DNA from 2 places in the Streptococcus sp. ST14 genome. Region 1 is predicted to be linked to the other one. Evidence: predicted binding sites of a transcription regulator. Region 1 holds the regulator's gene; the other holds the start of a gene.
The links. The regulator HrcA, encoded in region 1, represses chaperone genes, less so after heat shock. The targets are predictions, from matches to a motif close to TTAGCACTCNNNNNNNNNGAGTGCTAA.
Positions count from the first base shown of each region.

Region 2: a site for HrcA is predicted at 3,049-3,075, ahead of groES (co-chaperone GroES). Genes of this name have one in related genera too.

Region 1 covers NZ_JBJUSF010000033.1:10,389-15,190, reverse strand. Annotated here, with positions in the region: gene ACIY19_RS09755 (PadR family transcriptional regulator) at 76-396, shown strand; gene ACIY19_RS09750 (DUF2812 domain-containing protein) at 396-971, shown strand; gene ACIY19_RS09745 (DUF2812 domain-containing protein) at 1,006-1,518, shown strand; gene hrcA (heat-inducible transcriptional repressor HrcA) at 1,679-2,713, shown strand; gene grpE (nucleotide exchange factor GrpE) at 2,740-3,243, shown strand; gene dnaK (molecular chaperone DnaK) at 3,502-4,802, shown strand, end outside.
Region 2 covers NZ_JBJUSF010000025.1:2,635-7,436, forward strand. Annotated here, with positions in the region: gene ACIY19_RS08160 (DUF402 domain-containing protein) at 1-121, shown strand, start outside; gene ACIY19_RS08165 (epoxyqueuosine reductase QueH) at 192-959, opposite strand; gene groL (chaperonin GroEL) at 1,096-2,718, opposite strand; gene groES (co-chaperone GroES) at 2,734-3,018, opposite strand; gene ACIY19_RS08180 (single-stranded DNA-binding protein) at 3,174-3,569, opposite strand; gene ACIY19_RS08185 (SDR family NAD(P)-dependent oxidoreductase) at 3,647-4,408, opposite strand; gene ytpR (YtpR family tRNA-binding protein) at 4,450-4,802, opposite strand, start outside.

The DNA.
Region 1 (4,802 bases):
GCATTTTATATCGAGCTGTGATATATTTTATATAACGAAGTGCGATATATCGAACTGAATAGGAGGTGCCTATAAATGGAATTAACAGATAAGGTTCGTCGGGTCTATCTTCCGATGACGGAAACGGGCTTTTATATTTTGTTCTGTCTGCAAAAGGAACGTCATGGTTATAGTATTACGCAAAAGGTCAAGGAGATGACAGATTCGCAAGTTTCGATTAGTCCTGGAACTATGTATGGAACCTTGTCAAAGATGGAAAAGGATGGCTTGATTTCTTTTGTCCGAGAGGAGGAAAAACGGAAAATCTATCAGATTACAGACTTGGGACGCAAAGTCTTAGATATTGAATTGAAACGTATTGAACGGCTCTATAGAAACAGTTTGGAGGAAGTATGATGGAAAAGAAAATTGTTTATCGAATTTTTACAATTGCGGATTATGAGAGGGAAGCTCTATACTTTAGAGAAATGCATGCTAAGGGCTGGAAACTTAGGAAAGTAAGCTATTCTATTTTATTGTTTGTAGTTAAGTATACTTTTGAAAAATGTCAGCCTGAGCAAGTATCTTATCAGTTGGACTTTTATCCTATGAAAAAATCAGAGAGAGCCTCCTATTTACAATTATTTAAAGACTGTGGCTGGGAGCATATTACAGACTTTAATGGTTTTTCCTACTTTAGAAAGATTTATTCTGGAGCTGAGTCGGATGCCGAGTTTGAAATTTATAATGACGCGACCGGGAAGTTAGCAATAGTCAAGAAGATTTTAACAATGCGGATGCTTCCTATTTTGCTTCTCTTTTCAGCGCTACTACCGATTTTCTCAAAGTTTGTCACTGGAGGTAGTTCTTTCAGATGGGAAGTATTTTTGATTTTCATAATAGATTGGGTTTTATTGATCATTTTTGCGATTCAGATTTCTTATATTTTTTGGAAATTGAGTCAAAAGTGGAAAGAATTATCTGAAAAATAAAACCATGTATGTTTTCTGATTTGGAGGTAAGACAATGAATAGCAAAGTACAATTTCGGATTTTTACCATTGTTGATTTGGACAAGGAAGAAGAATATTTACATGAGATGCACTTGAAAGGTTGGAGATATAGAACTAATCGTTTGGGCTTTTTCTATTTTGAACAATGCCAACCAGATGATGTCATCTATCATATCTATGATTCTAGATTTCTTAAAAAGTATGAGCATGAACTACAAGATTTTAGAAATAGCGGTTGGGAATTGATAGAAACAGGTTTTTGTTCGACTCTTCGTAAACCAACTTCTGATATCCTTTCAGAGGAGAAAGTCTATATGAGTAAGGGTCTCAGATGGGAAGTTATGCGGTCTAGACTTCGTTCCTGTATAGCCACTTTTTCAGGTGGTCTTGTTGTTTGCATGAGTTTGTATCGAGAAAATTTGTCTCAGTCTTTCTTTATTATTCTCTTTTTATACGCTTGCTTGATTTCTTATCTAATCTATGGTTTTTTCAGACTTAAAAGGAAATACCAAGTAGATGAGAAGTGAGATTCTAGGTCTTCAGACTGATTTTTAGCACTCTTGGTAAAAGAGTGCTAATTTTTTGAGTTTTTGTCTTGACATTCTCTTCTAAGGGTGTATAATAGAATCATGAGTTAGCACTTGGATGCATAGAGTGCTAATCGATCGGACAGAGAGGAGTGATGAGATGGTTACAGAGCGTCAGCAGGATATTTTAAATCTGATTATTGACATCTTTACCAAAACGCACGAACCTGTCGGATCCAAGGCGCTACAAGAGTCTATCAATTCTAGTAGTGCTACCATTCGTAATGACATGGCAGCTCTAGAGAAGCAGGGTTTGCTTGAGAAGGCTCATACCTCAAGCGGTCGGATGCCAAGTGTCGCGGGATTTCAGTACTATGTGAAACACTCGCTTGCTTTTGACAGACTGGCTGAAAATGAGGTATACGAGATTGTCAAAGCTTTTGATCAGGAATTCTTCAAACTGGAGGATATTCTGCAAGAGGCTGCTAATCTACTGACAGACCTGAGTGGCTGTACGGTAGTAGCACTGGATGTTGAGCCGAGCAGGCAACGGTTGACAGCCTTTGATATCGTTGTTTTGGGGCAACATACAGCCTTGGCAGTATTTACCCTAGACGAGTCGCGAACGGTTACCAGTCAATTTCTGATTCCAAGAAACTTCTTACAGGAAGATTTGCTGAAATTGAAGAGCATCATTCAGGAACGTTTCCTCGGTCATACCGTTCTGGATATTCACTACAAGATTCGGACGGAGATTCCGCAGATTATCCAGCGTTACTTTACGACAACGGACAATGTCATGGATCTCTTTGAACATATTTTTAAAGAAATGTTCAACGAAAACATTGTGGTGTCGGGCAAGGTCAATCTCTTGAATTTTGCCAATCTAGCAGCCTATCAGTTCTTTGACCAACCGCAAAAGGTGGCTCTAGAGATTCGTGAAGGTCTGCATGAAGATCAAATGCAAAATGTCCGTGTTGCGGACAGTCAGGAATCCTGTCTAGCTAACCTAGCAGTGATTAGCAGTAAATTCCTCATTCCTTATCGAGGTTTTGGAATTCTGGCAATTATCGGTCCGGTCAATCTGGATTACCAGCAATTGGTCAACCAAGTCAATGTGGTCAATCGTGTTTTGACGATGAAGTTGACGGATTTTTATCGCTACCTCAGTAGTAATCATTACGAAGTAAATTAATTTTGAAATCATTAAAGGAGGCGAAAATGGCCCAAGATAAAAAAAACGAAGAAATGAAAGAAGAGGAAGTTGTGGAAACAACTCCTGAGAAGTCTGAGTTGGACTTGGCAAATGAACGTGCGGATGAGTTCGAAAACAAATATCTTCGTGCTCATGCAGAAATGCAGAATATTCAACGCCGTGCCAATGAAGAACGTCAAAACTTGCAACGTTATCGTAGCCAAGATCTGGCAAAAGCAATTTTACCGTCGCTTGACAACTTAGAACGTGCACTAGCAGTTGAAGGTTTGACAGACGATGTCAAAAAAGGATTGGAGATGGTGCAAGAGAGCTTGATTCACGCTTTGAAAGAAGAAGGAATCGAAGAAATCGCAGCTGACGGTGAATTTGACCATAACTATCACATGGCCATCCAAACTCTCCCAGCAGACGATGAACACCCAGCAGACACCATCGCTCAAGTCTTCCAAAAAGGCTACAAACTCCATGACCGCATCCTACGCCCAGCCATGGTGGTAGTATATAACTAGGCTAGAGAACTTAAGAACTTGTCCGAAACGACAATAAACTATGAAGGAAAGATAAAAAGCAAGCCGGAGGCTTGCGAGGAAGATATTGCCCGCCGTGGTGAAAGTTTCAGTAGTTGTTGCTACTGAAACAGGGGATTTTTGAGACAATAGGCTCAAAAATAAGTGATGAAATCCCGAAGGGAGTTGCACACGTCCCCACCACTTAAGGGGAATATCAAAAAAATCAAAATTCGAATTAAAATTTAAGGAGAAAAACACATGTCTAAAATTATCGGTATTGACTTAGGTACAACAAACTCAGCAGTTGCAGTTCTTGAAGGAACTGAAAGCAAAATCATCGCAAACCCAGAAGGTAACCGCACAACTCCATCTGTAGTTTCATTCAAAAACGGAGAAATCATCGTTGGTGATGCCGCAAAACGTCAAGCAGTCACAAACCCAGATACAGTAATCTCTATCAAATCTAAGATGGGAACTTCTGAAAAAGTTTCTGCTAACGGAAAAGAATACACTCCACAAGAAATCTCAGCTATGATTCTTCAATACTTGAAAGGTTATGCTGAAGACTACCTTGGTGAAAAAGTAACTAAAGCAGTTATCACAGTTCCAGCTTACTTCAACGACGCTCAACGTCAAGCAACAAAAGACGCTGGTAAAATCGCTGGTCTTGAAGTAGAACGTATTGTCAACGAACCAACTGCAGCAGCTCTTGCTTACGGTTTGGACAAGACTGACAAAGAAGAAAAAATCTTGGTATTCGACCTTGGTGGTGGTACATTCGACGTATCTATCCTTGAATTGGGTGACGGTGTATTCGATGTATTGTCAACTGCAGGGGACAACAAACTCGGTGGTGATGACTTTGACCAAAAAATCATCGACCACTTGGTAGCAGAATTCAAGAAAGAAAACGGTATTGACTTGTCTACTGACAAGATGGCAATGCAACGTTTGAAAGATGCAGCTGAAAAAGCTAAGAAAGACCTTTCTGGTGTAACTTCAACACAAATCAGCTTGCCATTCATCACTGCTGGTGAAGCTGGACCTCTTCACTTGGAAATGACCTTGACTCGTGCTAAATTTGACGATTTGACTCGTGACCTTGTTGAACGTACAAAAGTTCCAGTTCGTCAAGCCCTTTCAGATGCAGGTTTGAGCTTGTCAGAAATCGACGAAGTTATCCTTGTTGGTGGTTCAACTCGTATCCCAGCCGTTGTTGAAGCTGTGAAAGCTGAAACTGGTAAAGAACCAAACAAATCAGTAAACCCTGATGAAGTAGTTGCTATGGGTGCTGCGATTCAAGGTGGTGTCATCACTGGTGATGTTAAAGACGTTGTCCTTCTTGACGTAACACCATTGTCACTTGGTATCGAAACAATGGGTGGAGTATTTACAAAACTTATCGATCGCAACACAACAATCCCAACATCTAAATCACAAGTCTTCTCAACAGCAGCAGACAACCAACCAGCCGTTGATATCCACGTTCTTCAAGGTGAACGCCCAATGGCAGCAGATAACAAGACTCTTGGACGCTTCCAATTGACAGACATCCCAGC
Region 2 (4,802 bases), on a different contig from region 1:
CTATATTTTGAAAGAGCATGTTAAAATCCTTGTTGATTGGATCAACAATGGACGCGGTCCTTTCTCAGAGGCCTATGTCAACATTTGGTACAAACGCTACATAGAACTAAAGAATCGGTAAAGTTGTCAATCCGGGGTGAGAGCCCTGGTTTTTTTATTTGAAAAACCCAGCTTTACAACTGGGTTGGTTTCTATATATCTAATTTAGTAACAGTAAACTTGATGTGGGAATAGTCTTTTTCAACATCCTTATCCAACAAGAAAGCCGTAGCATCCTTCTTAACCTGAACAAGATCAATGTTCTGAGCTTGAGCTGCATAGACGCATCCACAATAACATTGACGATAGATATCATACTCCTCGCACATCTCCACCGAGCGCTTGTAGCCTTGATTTTTCTTGAAATCACTTGGAAGATAGTGGGTGGTGTAAATCTTTTGCACATCGATTCCGATGCTGTTGATGGTTTGAGAGTTCTTATGGGGACTGATGGTCAAAGCTGAACCAAAGTAGTCAAAGCCCAAGTCCATAGCTACCTGTGCTGTTTTATCCAAACGGTAATCAAAACAAACCTTGCAACGGTCACCACCTTCGGGTTCTTCTTCCAGTCCTCTGACTAACTTCCGGTATTCATTGGGTTCATAAGGCGCTTCTAAATACTGGACCGTATTTCCTGTTCGCTCATTGAAATCACTGACAAATTTCTTGGTGACGTAAGCCCGCTTGTGGTATTCTGCCTTGGGATGGATATTGGAATTGGCAAAATAGATGGTCACATCAGCGTACTTGGTCAGATACTCGAGAGTGTAGGTACTACAAGGAGCACAGCAAACATGCATGAGAATAGTTGGACGTTGCTCATTTTTTTCCCAAACCTGAACCATTTTCTGCATGACACGGTCATAATTAATCTTCTGATTGGGATTCATCTTGCTCAGAATTTTTTCTACATCGATCATGTTCTTCTCCTTCTTCTAGTCTTATTTTATCATATAAGTTAGGAGAGCTCAAATCTATTTAGAATAGAAAACCTTAAAAGGAGGGAATGTTCTTCTCTCCTTTTGTGTTTCTTATGAATTGCTTCGTATCGAAAGTTTACATCATCCCGCCCATCATGCTTGGATCCATTGCTGGAGCTGGGGCTGCTGGTTCCGGTTTATTGGCTACGACTGCTTCTGTTGTCAAGATCAAGCTGGCTACAGATGCTGCATTTTGAAGAGCTGAACGACTCACTTTAACTGGGTCAATGATTCCCTCTTCAATCATGTTGACCCACTCGCCAGTCGCTGCGTTGAAGCCTGTACCAACTTCCGCATTTTTCAAACGGTCAATGACGATAGACCCTTCGAATCCTGCATTGTGGGCGATTTGACGAACTGGTTCTTCCAAGGCACGGAGAACAATATTGCGTCCTGTCGCTTCATCTCCTGTCAATTCCAAATCAGCAACGGCTGGAATGACATTGGCAAGAGCAGTTCCACCACCTGCAACGATTCCTTCTTCAACGGCTGCACGAGTAGCGTTGAGGGCATCTTCAATGCGGAGTTTCATTTCTTTCAACTCAGTTTCAGTTGCAGCTCCGACCTTGATAACTGCGACACCACCTGACAATTTTGCCAAGCGTTCTTGCAATTTTTCACGGTCAAATTCAGAAGTTGTTGTTTCGATTTGAGACTTGATAACCGAAACACGGTGAGAAATAGCTTCAGGATTGCCAGCACCTTCTACGATAACCGTACTGTCTTTGTCCACAGTCACTCTAGCTGCTTGACCAAGCGCTTCAATTGTCGCATCTTTCAACTCAAGACCAAGATCTTCTGTGATGACAGTTCCACCTGTCAAAATAGCGATGTCTTCAAGCATGGCTTTACGACGGTCACCGAAACCAGGAGCCTTAACAGCAACTACATTGAAAGTACCACGAATCTTGTTCAATACAAGAGTCGGAAGAGCTTCGCCATCCACATCATCTGCAATAATCAAGAGTGGACGATTGCTTTGGAGAATGCTTTCTAGAAGAGGCAAGATTTCTTGGATATTGGAAATCTTCTTGTCGGTAATCAAGATGTATGGATTTTCAAGGTCAGCCACCATTTTTTCACTATCTGTCACCATGTACTGTGAAAGGTAACCACGGTCAAACTGCATTCCTTCAACGACTTCGAGCTCTGTTTCCATACCACGTGACTCTTCAATGGTGATGACTCCGTCCTTGCCCACTTTTTCCATGGCTTCAGAGATGTATTCGCCAACTTTTTCAGAACGAGAAGATACAGCGGCAACCTGAGCGATGGCTTCTTTATTGGCAACAGGGATGGCATTGTTTTTCAAGGCTTCTACAGCTGCGGCAACCGCTGCTTCTATCCCACGACGAATGCCGATTGGGTTGGCACCTGCAGTGACGTTTTTGATTCCTTCACGGACGATTGCTTGGGTCAAAACAGTTGCAGTTGTCGTTCCGTCACCTGCGATATCATTGGTCTTTGAAGCTACTTCTGATACCAATTTGGCACCCATGTTTTCAAAATGGTCTTCCAACTCGATTTCTTTGGCAATGGTCACCCCGTCATTGGTGATGAGTGGTGAGCCAAATGATTTTTCCAACACAACGTTACGACCTTTTGGTCCCAAGGTTACTTTAACAGTATCTGCAAGGATATCGACACCGCGGACCATAGCTGAACGAGCATCAGATGAAAATTTAATTTCTTTTGACATACTTACTTTCTCCTTCTATTCTTCAATGATTGCCAAAATATTAGCTTCGCCAACGATGATGTACTTTTCATCGCCATCTTTGACATCAATACCTGCGTGGGCTTCAACTAAGACACGGTCTCCAGGCTTAACGCTTGGAACAACCAAGTCACCATTCAAGGTACGAACACCTTGTCCAGTAGCTACAACTTGGGCTGTTTTTGTTTTTTCTTGGGCTGAGCCCGCAAGGACAAAGCCTCCAGCAGTTTGTTCTTTTTCTTCGATTTTCAAGACCACACGGTCTCCTAATGGTTTCAACATCTGTTTTCCTCCATGATAAACTACATATTATTAGCACTCTTTATATATGAGTGCTAATTTATAGTTCTATTGTATCACTTGGTCAGAAATAGTCAAGAAAAAAGTCTGACTTTCTCAAGATAAAAAGCCTGAGATTGACTCAGGCTCTTCTATGCTTAAAATGGCAATTCTTCCTCTTCCAAGACCAAATCTGCTAAGTCTTGACCTGCGTTATTTTCACGCATGGCACGTTGGGCGCGGCTTTCCAAGAGTTGGAATCCTGTCACGAGAACTTCGGTCACATAGTTAGTCTGACCATTTTTCTCAAAACGACGGGTACGAAGTTCTCCATCCACAGAGATAAGACTACCTTTAGTTGCGTAACTTGCCAAGGTTTCAGCCAATTTCCCCCAAAGAACAAGATTGACAAAATCAGCTTCACGTTCACCGTTTTGGTCTTTGTAACGACGATTCACAGCGATAGTTGCTCGCGCTACTGACTTGTCATTGTTGGTTTTGTGCAATTCTGGTGTAGACGTCAAGCGCCCGATCATGATAACTTTATTATACATATTTTCTTCCTCCTACTTATCTATTCGTAGGAAATCAAAAAAGTTACAGAAATTTGTAACTTTTCGAGGAAAATTTTTTACTTTTTATGAACCATAAATCCAGTCGCCTGTTGATTGGCCATAATAGTCATATCTGTAATCTGCACACGACGGGGTTGACTGGTCACATAGACAACTGTGTCTGCGATGTCTTGAGCTTGCAGGGCCTCAATTCCCTGATAGACGGTTGCAGCACGCTCTTTGTCACCGTGGAAACGTACCGCAGAAAAATCTGTTTCGACAATTCCTGGCTGAATAGTGGTCACCTTGATATCCGTTACGATGGTATCAATTCGCAAACCATCTGAAAAAGTCTTGACCGCAGCCTTGGTGGCTGAGTAAACAGCTGCCCCAGCATAGGCATAGATTCCTGCGGTCGATCCCATATTGATAATATGACCTTGATTGGCTGCTACCATAGAAGGCAAGAAACAGCGAGTAACTGCCATCAAACCCTTGACGTTGGTATCCAACATGGTCAGCATATCCAATTCTTCATAGTCTTGATAGGGAGCCAAGCCAAGAGCTAGTCCAGCGTTATTGACTAATATATCAATCTGCCCTATCGTTTCCAAAATATCGGAGCAGACAGTCTTGACCATGGTCATATCCGTGACATCCAGTGGAAAGGTCCAAACAGTTTGATTAGGAAAAGTTTCTGCAAACTCTGACTTGAGAGTCTCTAGTCTGTCTGTCCGTCGCCCTGTTAGAACGACATTCTCCCCCTGCTCCAGATAAGCACGCGCAATCGCTTCACCGATTCCTGAGGTCGCTCCTGTAATCACTACATTTTTCGCCATCTTATCCCCCTCTATCTGGTCTATCAAATACCGACAATTTCCTAGGCCGTCCAGTGTTTGGCTGGGTCAAATGGAGTTCCGACAACTTGGTCTTCTGATAATTCAATAACCCCACGTTTTAGCGGAGCATTTGGCAAGGCAAGTTCACGAGGGCTGCACATCATACCAAAACTCTTTTCACCACGAAGTTCGCCTGGGAAAATGAGATTGCCTTTTGGCATCATAGCTCCAGGAAGAGCTACAATGGTTTTCAACCCAACACGCGCATTGGGAGCCCCTGCAACGATTTGCACTGTCTTATCACTTGCAACGGCCACTTGACAGATGTTGAGGTGGTCGCTATCTGGATGGGCTACCATCTCAACAATCTCACCAACAACAAACTTAGGTTCCT